3 regions of the Ascidiaceihabitans donghaensis genome follow, and region 2 is predicted to be linked to each of the others. Evidence: riboswitches for the same ligand, from Rfam matches in the RefSeq annotation. Region 2 holds a riboswitch; each other region holds the start of a gene.

Region 1 (4,910 bases), 3.0 Mb from region 2:
CTGCAAACCCCATGTTCGCAATATCACCGTGACGCAAATTTACCTCTGCCGGGCTTCCTGCCCCCTCTACAATCACCAAATCGTACTGCGCCTTAAGCCGGTCAAAGCTTTCCAGAACCGACGCCATCAATGTCGGTTTTAACGTCGCATATTCCCGCGCCTTCACCGTCGCGATACGCCTGCCCTGCACAACCACTTGACTGCCCACATCCGTCTCAGGCTTCAACAAAACTGGGTTCATATCCGTGTGCGGAGTAAGGCCCGACGCCAAGGCCTGTAACGCCTGCGCCCGCCCGATCTCGCCGCCGTCCGAGGTCACCGCCGCGTTGTTCGACATGTTCTGTGGTTTGAAAGGTGCAACCGACAGCCCACGTTGCTGGGCTGCGCGGCACAGCCCTGCCACTAACATGGATTTGCCGACATTTGAGCCCGTGCCCTGGATCATGATAGCTGTCATTCTCAAAGCCACTCTTGTGTGTCGGGCAATGTCAGGATGCCTCCGGCGGAGGTATTTTTGCCAAGATGAAACACGCAAAGCAAAAACGCGCCCCCGATCATGAAGACGAGAGCGCGCAGGTTTTCACCTTGGACGGCCATCGGGACCTCTCCCTGTACCGCGTCGTCAACTTGCTCAAATATGGTTAAGAATCTCTTATCATTCATCTTGGCGAAAATACCTCGGGGGAGGCCGCGTAAGCGGCCCGGGGGCGGAGCCCCATATTGAAAAAACCGACCTTTGGTCGGGGGCAGCGCCCCCTTTTTTTAACCGTCCGACCTTCTGTCAGGGGCAGCATCCCAAACATTGCTCAAAACTCAACACCCTTCTGTGCCTTGATCCCGTCACGGAACGGATGTTTCACATTCCCCATCTCGGTCACCAAGTCAGCCGCCTCAATCAGCTCTTCTTTCGCATTGCGACCGGTCAACACCACATGGGTCATGAAGGGTTTGTGTTCCTGCAAGAACCCGACCACCTCGTCGATGTCCAGATAGTCGTTGCGCAGGGCGATGTTGATCTCGTCCAGCAGCACGAATTGGATGGTTGGATCAAGGATCACCTCTTTGGCTTGCTCCCAGCCGGCCTGTGCCGCTTTGATATCGCGCTCGCGGTCCTGAGTTTCCCATGTAAACCCCTCACCTGAAACAATAAACTTGCACTCATCCGCGAAGCGTTCCGTCAGGAATTGCCGTTCCCCCGTCATCCAGTTGCCTTTGATAAACTGCACCACAGCGCACGGCATTTCGTGGGCAATACAGCGCATGATCATCCCAAAGCCGCTGGAAGACTTCCCTTTCCCCGGCCCCGTATGCACCACGATCAAACCCTTTTCCTCGGTCTTGGTTTCCATCATCCGATCGCGCGCTGCTTTGATCTTTTTCATCTTCTCGGTGTGGCGGGTGTTTTCGTCGGTCATGGAAGACTCCTGTTGTGCTTGACAATAAGGGCACGCAGGCGCAAAGCCTAACCCGTTGGTTCCTGTTCTAGGACAGGTGAAAAGGGAATGCGATACGCGAAGTTTCGCAAAGCGCAGCCGCCCCCGCGACCGTGACCGGAGAGGTCGCCCCACACCACTGGCATTTGCTGGGAAGGTAGGGCGCACCGAGCGCAGAATGCGCAGATCCGCAAGCCGGGAGACCTGCCAGCAGAACTGAAACGCGAACCGGACGGGGTGTTCCGGGCATGCGAGCCTCTTTCGAGGTTTCGGATGACCCTGCTCTTTCCAGCCAGAACACAAAGGCTATGGAATGACTGAAACGACTTTAGAACCAGTGGAACTGTTGGTCTGTACGACCTGCAAAATGGGCCGCGCCATCGAAGACGATGCGCTGCGCCCCGGCAACTTGTTATATGAGGCCATGTTGAAAGAAGACCTGCCCGCGCATGTCACCGTGCGCCCCACGCAGTGCTTCACCAACTGCCAAGGTGGGTGCAACATCATGATGCGCGGCGGCAACCGCTACGCCTATGTTTATGGCAATCTTGACCCCGAAACCCAGGTCGAAATCATCACAGATGGCGTGACCCGCTACTACAATGCCGCTGACGGGTTTGTGCCATGGCGCGAACGCCCCGAACATTTCCGCAAGAACTGCGTTGCCCGAATCCCACCCCTGAACCTGCCAGAGGACGCCGCCCAATGAGCGATCTTTCAAAACTTCCCGTCACCGTCATCACCGGCTTTCTCGGCGCTGGCAAAACCACACTGATCCGCCACCTGATGCAGAACCCGCAAGGCAAGCGTCTGGCCGTGGTCGTGAACGAATTTGGCGATGTGGGTGTCGATGGCGACATCCTGAAATCCTGCGCGATCCCCGATTGCCCCGCCGAAAACATCATGGAGCTGTCAAACGGCTGCATTTGCTGCACAGTCGCCGATGATTTCATCCCTACGATCGAGGCCCTGATGGCGCTTGAGCCCCGCCCCGATCACATCCTGATCGAAACCTCTGGTCTGGCGCTGCCCAAGCCGCTGCTGAAGGCCTTTGACTGGCCCGATATCCGTTCCAAAATCACCGTGGACGGCGTGATTGCACTGGCCGACGCAGAGGCCGTGGCCGATGGCCGCTTTGCCCCCGATGTGCATGCCGTGGACGCCCAGCGCGCAGCGGATGATTCACTGGACCATGAAACACCCCTGTCCGAAGTGTTCGAGGATCAGATTTCCTGTGCCGACATCATCCTTCTGACCAAAACCGATCTGGCAGGCCCCGACGGCATCGCAAAAGCCCGCGCCGTGATTGAGGCCGAGGCGCCCCGTCCCCTGCCCATAGTGGAAATTGCCGAAGGCGTCGTGGACCCCCGCGTCATTCTTGGCCTTGGGGCCGCTGCTGAAGACGACATGGACGCCCGCCCCTCACATCACGACGGGCACGATGACCATGAACATGACGACTTTGAATCCATCGTTGTCGACATCCCCGAAATCAGCGATCCCGCCGATTTGGTGAACCGAATCGAGGCCATGGCCAATGACCAAAACATCTTGCGTGTCAAAGGTTATGCGGCCGTCACAGGCAAACCCATGCGACTGCTCGTTCAAGCCGTGGGCGCACGTGTGCGTCAGCAATACGACCAACCCTGGGGCGCATCAGAGCGTCGTGGCCGTTTGGTTGTCATCGCCGAACATGACGATGTGAACCCCGACGCCATTCGCGCGGCTTTGATCGGGTAGAATGCTGTGCACGTCGTCTTTCGCGAAAGCCACGGATTAGAAGAATCTGAAACCCCCATGTACCTCGGGCAAAGCCCGGCGGACCTTGTGGTGTTGTCGTTTTCCGATTCTGACCTTGGGGCCTTCGCGGCAGGCTTTGCCCGTGCCAAAGGCAAGCTGCCCACAACGCGGCTTGCCAACCTAACGGCGCTGAAACATCCTTTGTCTGTGGACACTTACGTCGAACAAACGCTGGACGGGGCCAAGGGCATCTTGATTCGGCTGATCGGCGGCTACGCCTATTGGTCCTACGGTTTGCAACAAGTCGAGGCGCTGTGTCGCGCCAAAGGCATCGCGCTGGCCGTGTTGCCCGCAGACGGTCGCGAGGACACGCGGCTTGATGATGTGTCTACCTTGCCCAAGTCCACTCTGCGCCGCTTATCCCATCTATGTGACCAAGGAGGCGAAGTCGCGGCGCAAGCTGCATTGGCCCAACTGGCCCTCGCCGCCGGGCTTTATGCTGGTCCCGTCCGCGGGTCCAAAGTGGTACCAAGCGTCGGCGCATGGACTCCCGAACATGGCGTGACGTGCCCCGTTGCCTGCTTGCCGCTTGGCGACAAGCAGCGCATCCTGATCAGCTTTTACCGCGCTTATCTCACCTCTGCGGACATGGCCCCAATTGAAGCACTTTTTGAAAGCTTCCGCGCCAGTGGCTGTGACGTTGTGGCGATCTTTGCGCCCTCTTTGAAGGCCCCTGATGCAGCAGGTTGGTTACGCCGTCAGGTGGTCGCGCTGCAGCCCGACGCCATCGTCAACGCCACTTCCTTTTCCGGCAAAGGGGCCGATGGCACATCGCCCTTGGACGCAGGCAACGTGCCTGTGTTTCAGGTCGCCCTTGGCACATCGCGCCAAAAGGCATGGGCAGACGCCGAACGCGGATTGTCCCCCACGGACCTTGCCATGCATGTGGTGCTGCCCGAAGTGGACGGGCGCATCTTTGCAGGGGTGGCAAGCTTTAAGGAGCCCGGCAAGAAAGACCCGCAGCTGGAATACTCCCGCTTCACCCACCGCCCCTTGGCGGCGCGGATCACGGCGATCACCGATCAGGTCATGGGATGGGTTGCCCTGCAAAAACAGGCAGATACAGCACCCGCCATCGTGCTGTCGACCTATCCGGGCAAGGATTGGAACATGGCGCATGCGGTGGGGCTGGATGCGCTGGCCTCGGCGGACGCCATTCTGGAGGATGTGGGCGCACCAAAAGGCCCGCCTTTGCAGGATGCGTTGAAAGACACGGTTGCATGGCCGCTGGAGCACTACCAAAGGGCGCTGAAATCCCTGCCCGAAGACCTGCAAAGCGATCTGGGAAAGGCATGGGGCAACGCTGCTGACGATCCCATGTGCCATGACGGCGCGCTCAGATTTCCCGCCACCCGAAGGGGTGCGGTGCTGGTTGCTTTGCAGCCAGAGCGCGGCGATGTGACGACCCGCGAAGACGACTATCACGATCTGGCTCGCACCCCGCGCCACAGCTATGTGGCCTTCTATCTGTGGCTGCGCGCACAGAACATCAATGCGCTGATCCATGTGGGCGCCCATGGCACGCTGGAATGGCTGCCGGGCAAGTCCGTGGCGCTTTCAAACGACTGCTGGCCCAGCGTTTTGATCGGCGACACGCCTGTGATTTACCCGTTCATCGTCAACGATCCGGGCGAAGCAGCGCAAGCCAAGCGGCGCATCGGGGCCGTGACTTTGGGC
Region 2 (4,910 bases):
AGCGGGCGGAACGCTTGGAAACCTGTGCGCTTTGCACGCGGCCCGCGATTGGAAATCCAGACGCTGCGCCCGCCCTGACCGTTGGGCCATTCTGTGTTCGGCTGAGGCGCATAGTTCTATTGAGGCGGCGGCCAGTGTGATGGACGTCGATGTGATTCCGGTCGCAGCGGACGCCACAGGACGGATGAATGCGCAGGCTGCGCGCGATGCATGGCAACCAAATGTCTTTGCAATCGTCGCCAACGCAGGCGCAACCAACAGCGGCGCGGTTGATGACATTCAGGGGTTGGCTGACCTTGCCGAGGCACGTGACCTTTGGTTGCATCTTGACGGGGCTTACGGCCTTGCAGCCATTGCAGATCCTGAAACGCGACCGATATTCGACGGAATTGACCGGGCGCACAGCCTGATCGTTGATCCGCACAAATGGCTGTTTGCACCCTACGACAGCTGTGCATTGATCTACCGCAACGCCGCGGATGCCGCCAACGCCCACGGCCAAAGCGCGGTCTATCTTGATACTGTGGACAAAACGCACTGGAACCCTTCCGACTATGCGCTGCACTTGACGCGTCGCGCCCGTGGGCTGCCGTTCTGGTATTCTTTGGCCACGCATGGCACCCAAGCTTACGGCGATGCGATCGCGACAACGATATCGATTGCACGCGACATTGCGCAGGGTATCGAACGCATAGAAGGGCTGGATCTGCTGCTTGGACCGCAATTGTCCGTGGTTCTGTTCCGTCCGTCACACATGTCCGAGGACGCCATGGTCCGATGGGCCGAAGAGCACCGCCGTTCCGGTGCCCTGCTGTGTTTGCCGACAAAATGGCGCGGCGAGATGGTTTTCAGGCTTTGTATCGTCAATCCCGAGACCGATGCGAAAACTGTGTTAGAGACCCTGAAAACCCTGACCTGATCCATATCAGTGGCAATCCACGCGCCCCGTTCACGTCTTGATGTCGCTTTATGAAAGCAATGTGCCTTCATTTGGATTGACCTTGGAACGTGACTATCGCAAGGATGAAGAAGATGGTTTCCAGTCGTCTTACACGCGCCTGAAATGAAAAGGGAATACGGTGAGGCCAAGCTAAACAGCGCCAAATCCGTAACTGCCCCCGCAACTGTGAGCGGTGAGTGACCTCGATAAAAACCACTGGGCCTGTAGGGTTTGGGAAGGTTCGGGGAAACGCTGATCCGCAAGTCAGGAGACCTGCCATCAAGCGGCGCTTTGGTGCCGTTAATGCAACTCAACCCAGACGGGGAGTCTGGTTCGGAGGTTATGATGGCGGCACGGGATTTCCCTGACCTGACTATGTATCTGCCCTGCACCCCGCGTCATCGCGGAGGGCGATATGAACAAAGAGCACACCCATAAAATAACGATTTGCACATCGTGCCGACACAAAGGCACTGAATGTCGGCCCGGCTATGAACTGATCGAAAAGATTCGAACAGCGATCCAAAACGCAGGGGACACAATCACGGACGATTTTGAAATTTCGGGCGTTGCCTGCATGGCTGGCTGTGACAGGCCCTGTACGGTTGCCTATCACGGCAGTCGCAAAGCGACCTATCTGTTTGGCGACATTGATCCTGCCGTGGATGTGGATGATCTTGTCAGTTTTGCCACCCAATATGCCCATCTACATGATGGATGGTGTTCGTCTCTGGATCGGCCTGGCAAACTGCGCACGTCAACTTTGGCACGTGTGCCAGCCGCGATAATTGCGGTCGAAGCCAATGATGTTCGCGCATCATGAAGGCCGCAGATCTTGCGGTGCGGGATGTCAGTTGGACACCCGCCAAATCACCCCAACCCGTTCTGCATTCTACGACCTTCACCATTTCTGCTGGGCGCGTGTTGGGCGTTGTCGGTCCAAACGGCGCTGGCAAATCTACTCTGCTACGTTTGCTATATCGCTTTCAAAAACCTCAAACGGGTCAGGTGCTGGTCGGTGGCCAAGACATTTGGTCACTGACTGCGCGTGACGCGGCAACACGGATCGCCGCCGTGCTGCAAGAACAGGCGTCCGCATTTGACCTAACGGTACGAGAGATCGTCCGCTTGGGCAGAACGCCATACCGGTCAGGGTTTGCCGCAGCTGGCAAGAAAGATGAAAACGTCGTGGATGGCGTCCTTGAGCAACTCAACCTTCTTGAGTTGGCCCATCGTGATTTCAGCACCTTATCGGGGGGTGAAAGACAAAGAGTCATGGTTGCGCGGGCCTTGGCACAGGAACCACAGGTTCTGATTCTTGATGAACCTACAAACCACCTCGATGTGCGCCATCAGCTTGAAGTCATTGCGTTGATTCAAAAACTGGGTCTGACCATTGTCGTATCTTTGCATGATCTCAACATGGCCGCCCGCGTCTGTGATGATGTGTTGATCCTTAAAGACGGATACCCGCAAGGCTTCGGCCCCCCACAGGCTTTACTTTCTGATCAGCTTGTGACGGACACGTTTCAGGTCGTCGCACAGCGCGAACATCTCAGCCTGAGTGGCGCGTCCCACTTTTCCTTTAGCCTTCCCGAATGAAAGACCCCCAAACATGAAACTCGCCTTTACCGCTTTGACGGCCCTTTCCCTGGCAAGCACTGCCATGGCCCAAACCACGGTGCAAAGCTGCGACCGCACTGTCACATTTGCAACGCCACCAAAGGCGGCAATATCCAACGATGTGAACCTGACAGAAATGATGCTGGCGCTTAAACTGCAGGACCATATGGTCGGCTACACGGGCATTTCAGGCTGGAAGACGCTGGACGACAAAATGACAATGGGCGTCGAAGCGCTTCCTGAACTGTCATCCAAATACCCCGCAAAAGAAGTCCTGATCGGCGCTGATGCCGACTTTTTCTTTGCGGGTTGGAACTATGGCATGCGTGTCGGCGGCGAGGTCACACCACAGACGCTAGCCCCCTTTGGCATCGCGGTTTATGAATTGACCGAAAGCTGCATCCACGTTGGCCCAAAAGATGCCGCTTCTATGGATGACATGTACAACGACCTGCGCAATCTGGGTGCGATCTTTGGCGTATCAGTCCGCGCCGAAACCCTGATTGAAGGATATCAATCCGAATTGGCGGCATTTCTGGATGAACAGTCGGCGCTGGAAACGGCCCCACGGGTTTTTGTCTATGACAGCGGCGAAGATGTGCCGTTTACAGCAGGCCAATTCGCTATGCCCAACGCGCTGATTGAAGCTGCAGGCGGCACCAACATCATGAATGATCTGGACAAAAGTTGGGCCACCGTCGGTTGGGAGGCGGTGGTTGATCGCAATCCCGAAATCGTCGTGATCGTAAACTACGGCGAAGTCACCGCCGATCAAAAGATTGAATTCATGATGTCCAACCCCGCTTTTGCCGACATTGACGCCGTAAGGAACAAGCGGTTCGTGGTGCTGGAATATGTGGAAGCGACCCCCGGGCCACGCAACATCGAGGCCGTCAAAACTCTTGCTGCCGCGTTTCGGGCTGAATGATTGCGCATGACGCAAGCTGCAATCAACACACATCCCCCAAAAGCCAGAGGTCTTCGGATCATTGCCCTCTTGGGTGTTGTGGCGTTGTTCGGGTCGTTGTCGATTGCAGTCAGCGTCGGGGCCGTGGCTGTCCCGCTTGAAACCGTCTGGAGCATTCTGGTCAACAAGATTGCTCCGGACACAATCACGCAAGACTGGTCCAAAGGTCGGGAGGCTATCGTTTGGAAAATCCGCCTACCAAGGGCCATCCTTGCCTGTTTGGTGGGCGCGGGTCTCGCAATGGTCGGCGCAAGCCTTCAAGCCGTGACACGGAACCCGCTGGCAGATCCACACCTGCTTGGCATTTCGGCAGGCGGAGCTTTCGGGGCGATATTGGCCCTGCTACACACCGGGCTGTTCATTGGCCTTTTGACTGTCCCGTTGTTCGCATTCCTCGGCTCTTTGGCGGCGACATTGATTGTACTTGCAGTCTCACAATTTGCATCCGCCACCAGCGCCGACCGGCTGGTTCTGGCGGGCGTGGCCGTGTCATTTATCGTGATGTCAGCCGCAAACGTATTGATCTTTCTTGGCGATCCGAAAGCTGCCCATACCGTGGTGTTTTGGATGTTAGGCGGCCTTGGCCTGGCCCAATGGAATCAGTTGATGTATCCGGCCGTCGTCCTGCTTTTGTGCGGAACATACCTATGGCTGAAATCAGGTACACTGAACGCGATGACAATAGGGGATGAAACCGCCACGACACTTGGCATCCCGGTTGCGCGTTTCAGGCTGACCATTTTTGTCATTGGCGCTTTGATCACAGGGGTCATGGTGGCGTTCTCTGGCATAATAGGCTTCGTCGGCCTGATGATTCCACACATCGTCCGCATGCTGGTGGGTGGTGATTACCAACGCCTCCTTCCTATCTCTGCACTTTGTGGTGCTGTTTTTCTTGTTTGGGCTGACATCATTGCAAGGACAGTTATGGCACCAGATGACATGCCAATCGGAATAGTTACCGGCTTAATCGGCGGCGTGTTCTTTGTCTGGTTGCTGCGAAAACGAATGGGCGCGTGATCGCTTGCCTGTAACTGATGGCCAATAGCGAAAAATACGAAATCTTGAATTTTCCCTGCCACAGGACTCGTATCTGCACATCTCTTTAGAACCGGCACCACCACCAACGAAAAGAGCCACCCGAAGGCGGCTTGTAACGTGCTGATCTAAATCAGTAATATTGGTTGCGGGAGTTCGTCACTACCGAAAGCGAATGATTATCATTTTGGAAGTCTAACTAACAACGAAGCGAATTTTGCCAAATTGCATCAATGTTCACCACGACAGTGTTGATGGTCGGCCAATGATGCCAGAACATAGCATTCCTCTGAATTTCCCTCCCCATCACATCCGTCGGCGATGCGAACCAGTTCGGATTCC
Region 3 (4,910 bases), 3.0 Mb from region 2:
CCTTAAAGGCTGTCGATCGTTTGAAGCGCGCGGATGCAGTCTTGTTTGACGATCTGTCATCCGGTCCGATCCTGTCCCATGCAGGGGCCGGCGCGGATTTGGTGGGTGTCGGCAAACGCGCTGGTCGCCCTAGCCCGAAACAGGACCACGTTAGCCAGTTGCTGGTGGATTACGCCCAAGACGGGGCACACGTTGTGCGTTTAAAGTCTGGTGATGGTGGTATTTTCGGACGGCTCGAAGAAGAATTGGTCGCTTGTCGCGCCGCTGGCATCCCATACGAGATCATCCCCGGGGTGCCATCAGCCTGTGCCGCGGCGGCTGCAGCCGGTATTCCGCTGACCCGTCGCCTGACCGCGCGGCGCGTGCAATTTATCACGGGCCATGATGTAGCCGGACAATTGCCGGAAGACATGAACTTGGCCGCATTGGCCGACCCCGAAGCGACCACAGTCGTCTTCATGGGCAAGCGCACTTTTGGACGCTTGGCCGCAATGCTTGTCGAACACGGCCTGCCCGGCGACACCGATGTTCTGTTTGCCGAAGGGGTCTCGACCCCCGACCAGACGCTGACCCGCACAACAATCTCCGCTTTGGTCGAGACGTTGAAAGGTGAATTGGCGACCTCACCTGCCTTGATCCTCTATGGACCATTGGCGGAAGATTACGATGCGTGAATTGACCCTGATCGGCATCGGCACGGGCAACCCCGACCATGTGACGTTCGAGGCCGCAAAAGCCATCGCCGCCGCTGACACCATCCTGATACCGCGCAAAGGTGACAAGAAATCCGACTTGGCCGATTTGCGCCATCAGATCATCGCCAAGGTCGCACCGGATTCAGCACCGAAAATCATCGAATTCGACATTCCCGCCCGCCGCGCGAACGGCGATTACTTGGAAGCGGTGGATTTGTGGCACGACGCTATTGCACAGGGGTGGAAAGCAGCCGCACAAGATGCGCCCTGCGTCGCCTTGCTGGTGTGGGGTGACCCATCGCTCTACGACAGCACCCTGCGCATCGCCACGCGCCTTGACCCGATGCCCGACATCAAGGTCGTGGCAGGCATCACAACGCTGCAAGCCCTAACCGCGGCCCATGCCATTCCTGTCAATGACATCGGTGCCCCTTTTGTTGTCACCACAGGCCGTCAGTTACGCGATCATGGCTGGCCAAAAGGCGCTGACAGCGCGATTTTCATGCTGGACGGGCATTGCGCGTTTCAAACCCTGCCTTTGGAGGATTTCGACATCTGGTGGGGTGCCTATCTGGGCATGGAGAATCAGGTGATCCGGTCAGGCCCCTTGCAGGAGGTTTGCGCCGACATTCTTGCCACCCGTGCAGCAGCCCGTGCGGCACATGGGTGGTGTATGGACGCATATTTGTTGCGCAAACGCCGCTGAACGACGTCACGCCGTCGCAGATGTCACTTGCGCCAGCGTGGCCCCAAGCGTTACAGCTAAAGGGCTTGGTTTTTGTGCGTGCAGTCTATCGCTGCACGTCCAAACGAAGAGGGAATTGGGTAAGGATGCAAATCCAAAGCTCAAGCCGCCCCCGCGACTGTAAGCGCAGAGCGGATCTCAACGATACCACTCGGGCCGAGATGGCTTGGGGAAGGTCGGGATCCGCAACGACACGTGAGCCAGGAGACCTGCCGGGCACAAATGAAACAAACGCTGTCGGGTGTGACAGCAAGGAGAAGACGAAGATGACAACAACAGCAACACTTGTTTCCGCCACACAATCCCGCTCTGCCGTGATCCCTGCGCTTTTTGCGCTGGTTCTGGGTGCAGGCATTCTGGTTCTGGCCGGTCACGTTCAAGCCGCCGCTTTGCATGACGCCGCCCATGACGTGCGCCACGCGACAGGCTTCCCCTGCCACTAAGGCAGATGCTTAACAGTTGATGTGCTAAACGCTTTCGCCGCTTCGGGCGAAGGCGATTTTCTTGTTATCTAAATCAATGGACTATCCGATATGTTCACACGTATCCTGACCAGCGCCCTGTTTGCAGGTGCCGCTGCCGGACTTCTTATCGCTTTGATGCAATATATTTTTGTTCAACCCGTTTTGCTGCATGCAGAACTGTATGAGGGCGGCGATCTGGTTCACTTCGGTGCCGCCCCGGTGTCTGCCATTCAGGACCTGCCCGGATTTGACCCTATGCGTGACCTGCTCAGTGTTATGTTCACGATGCTGGTCTATTGCGGTTACGCCTTGGGTCTCGTTGCATTGATGAGCATCGCACAAGAACGTGGCGCTGTGATCACTCCGACAAACGGTATGATCTGGGGCGTGGCAGGGTTTGTGGCAGCACATCTGGCACCGGGCTTTTCCTTGGCCCCTGAAGTTCCCGGCGTGGCCGCTGCAGATGTTGCGGCACGTCAAATGTGGTTTTTCCCGACGGTCGCTGCAGCCGTCGCAGCCATGTGGCTGTTGGCGTTTCACCGCAACGCCATGGGCATCGCCGCCGCGGTCGTTCTTTTGGCTGCTCCGCATCTGATTGGCGCACCGGAACCGGACACATTTGCAGGACCGGTCCCCACCGAATTGGGCGCATTGTTTGCCGCCCGTGCATTGGGTGTTGGACTGGCTGCTTGGGTCATTCTAGGGGCACTTTGCGCCTATTTCTGGTCTTCCGAAGCGGAGGCTGAGTGACCTATGGATCGTCGCATAATGATGCTGGTGATCGGTTTGGTGTTTGGCACGGGATTCGGGTTTTTGATGGCCGCGTCGCAGGGCATCACCCTGGACGGTCATGACCATGCAACTGGTCATGGCGGCAACCACGATCATGCCGCGATGGCCCCTTTGGCAATCCCGGCGCAAGACGCGCCGACGTTGGCCGCTGAGGTGTTCAAAGACCCCGTGGCGGGTTGGAACCTGAAGCTGACCGTCACCAACTTTGCCTTTTCGCCACAAAATGCCAGCCTTGACCACGTGCCCGGCGAGGGTCACGCCCATGTCTATGCCAATGGTGAAAAGCTGGCGCGCCTTTATGGCCCATGGTTCCATCTGGATCATTTGCCAGAAGGCGACGTCACGTTGGACGTTACCCTGAATGCCAACTCTCATCAGGAACTTGCGGTAGACGGCGCTCCCCTGCGCGTGTCTGTGCCTGTTAAGAACTAGGCGCTAGATGCGGTACAGAAAACGCGGCGCGGCGCCATCGCGCCGCTCAAATCCGCAAGCGGAATAGGCCGCTTGGGCCGCGACATTGTCTGGCGTCGTGCCCACCATAACATATTTGCAGCCTTGGGCTTGGGCGTGTTCAACACACCGCGCAATAAGCGCTTTGCCAACCCCCATGCCACGCAAACCTTCACGCACAAACATGTGGTGAATGTCATAGCCACGCGCGCCGAATTGTAACTGCGCCAAGGGTAGCATGGTGGCGTATCCCACCAGCGTGTCGCCCTGTTCCGCTACGATGATATGAACCCATTGCTGCGCCTCTTTTTGCAACGTTTCGAGGTCCAGCGTCGCTGTGTCGCCGTGGAACGCTGCCAAAGCGTGGATCATCTCTAACACCTGTGGCAGGTCACTGGCCTTGGCTTTGCGAGTGGTGGTCGGGGTCAACTGGCCAACATCCTTAATCCTTGTGTCACATCGGACCGCACGGCAAGACGCAGCCCAGGTTCATCGCCTGCCCGCAATGCCGCAATGATCAGACGGTGATACTGTGGCGGTTCTGTCCGTCTAAGCCGCCCATAAAGCGCACGCATCGTTGGCCCCATTTGCAACCAGACCGTTTCCGACATGGCCAGCATCGCAGGCGCTTGGGCGCGAAGGTAAAGGGTGCGGTGAAATTCAAGGTTGGTGCGGATATAGCTGACGGCATCGCGGTGCGCCACGGCCTCTGCCACGGTGCTGTTGATCGTCTGCAGCCGTTCAATCAGCGCCATGTGGGCACGGGGCAAGGCACGGCTGGCCAGCTCTGTTTCGATCAGGGCACGTAAAGCCGCCAGTTCTTCGATCCGCTCATTTGTCAGGCGCGGTGTGGAAATGCGGCCCGACGTGGACATGGTAAGCGCCCCTTCGGCCACCAATCGGCGCACGGATTCGCGGGCAGGTGTCATGGAGACCCCAAATTCCTTACCGATCCCACGCAATGTCAGCGGCTGACCCGGCATGATTTCACCGTGCATGATGCGCCCCCTGAGCTGCCGATACACACGATCATGGGCGGCGCCGATGGCGGGTGTTACGGGTTCAGTCGGCTTGATCAAGGGATGGGCGGGTTTTTCCATGCTCTTTTTGTGATCACACTTTGTGATCACGTCAATCGGTAAAGCGGTACCTATGCAAATCATTGCCTGTGGTCCGCAGCCAACGCCTTGGCCCTTTGTGGTCCCCATAAATGCGTTCGACCTGCGCCCAAAAAGCCGCGGAATGATTCATTTCTGCCAAATGCGCCACTTCATGCGCCGCCACGTAGTCCAGAACGTCCGGCGGGGCCATAATCAGACGCCACGAAAACATCAGTGTGCCTGCTGAGGTGCATGACCCCCACCGCGACCGCGTATCGCGTATGCTGATCTTGTTGTAGGGCTTGCCCAACCGCGTTGCATAGTCATCGCAGGCCTCGGCCAGTCGCGCCCGTGCAATCTGCTTGAGATGCCCAACCAGACGGGCACCGACCCGCTCTGCCGCCCCCGGCACCGCAATCTGGCCATCGCTGATTTGCACACGACGCCCTTGTCCTGCCACAACCTGAAACATCTGCCCCCCAAGCGGGATTTCAGACCCCAACGCCACAATAGCATCCGCCCCGCGTTTGGACAGATGGTCCCGAATCCAGCCTTCCTTTTGGTGTGCGAACCCCAGCGCTTCGGCCTCTGAGACCCCTTTGGGCACCGTAAGCGTCACGCGGCCATCCAACTGGGAAATGCGCAGTGAAATCCGCCGCGCCCG

Evidence for each region. Region 2 has a riboswitch for cobalamin ahead of ASD8599_RS01710 (DUF1636 family protein). Riboswitches for the same ligand answer to the same signal wherever they lie in the genome.
Region 1: linked by a shared signal. The riboswitch ahead of ASD8599_RS16640 (DUF1636 family protein) and the one ahead of ASD8599_RS01710 (DUF1636 family protein) in region 2 are both predicted to bind cobalamin.
Region 3: linked by a shared signal. The riboswitch ahead of ASD8599_RS16710 (CbtB domain-containing protein) and the one ahead of ASD8599_RS01710 (DUF1636 family protein) in region 2 are both predicted to bind cobalamin.

Annotation. Positions count from the first base shown of each region.
Region 1 covers NZ_OMOR01000001.1:3,339,576-3,344,485, forward strand. Annotated here, with positions in the region: gene ASD8599_RS16630 (cobyric acid synthase) at 1-457, opposite strand, end outside; gene ASD8599_RS20325 (hypothetical protein) at 460-597, opposite strand; gene cobO (cob(I)yrinic acid a,c-diamide adenosyltransferase) at 807-1,415, opposite strand; cobalamin riboswitch at 1,455-1,659, shown strand; gene ASD8599_RS16640 (DUF1636 family protein) at 1,747-2,142, shown strand; gene cobW (cobalamin biosynthesis protein CobW) at 2,139-3,173, shown strand; gene cobN (cobaltochelatase subunit CobN) at 3,180-4,910, shown strand, end outside.
Region 2 covers NZ_OMOR01000001.1:329,219-334,128, reverse strand. Annotated here, with positions in the region: gene ASD8599_RS01715 (pyridoxal phosphate-dependent decarboxylase family protein) at 1-919, shown strand, start outside; cobalamin riboswitch at 1,017-1,235, shown strand; gene ASD8599_RS01710 (DUF1636 family protein) at 1,356-1,763, shown strand; gene ASD8599_RS01705 (ABC transporter ATP-binding protein) at 1,760-2,542, shown strand; gene ASD8599_RS01700 (ABC transporter substrate-binding protein) at 2,556-3,491, shown strand; gene ASD8599_RS01695 (FecCD family ABC transporter permease) at 3,498-4,550, shown strand; gene ASD8599_RS01690 (MerR family transcriptional regulator) at 4,799-4,910, opposite strand, start outside.
Region 3 covers NZ_OMOR01000001.1:3,353,694-3,358,603, forward strand. Annotated here, with positions in the region: gene cobA (uroporphyrinogen-III C-methyltransferase) at 1-674, shown strand, start outside; gene cobF (precorrin-6A synthase (deacetylating)) at 667-1,401, shown strand; cobalamin riboswitch at 1,451-1,671, shown strand; gene ASD8599_RS16710 (CbtB domain-containing protein) at 1,707-1,883, shown strand; gene ASD8599_RS16715 (CbtA family protein) at 1,974-2,654, shown strand; gene ASD8599_RS16720 (hypothetical protein) at 2,658-3,128, shown strand; gene ASD8599_RS16725 (GNAT family N-acetyltransferase) at 3,132-3,575, opposite strand; gene ASD8599_RS16730 (GntR family transcriptional regulator) at 3,572-4,246, opposite strand; gene ASD8599_RS16735 (M48 family metallopeptidase) at 4,278-4,910, opposite strand, start outside.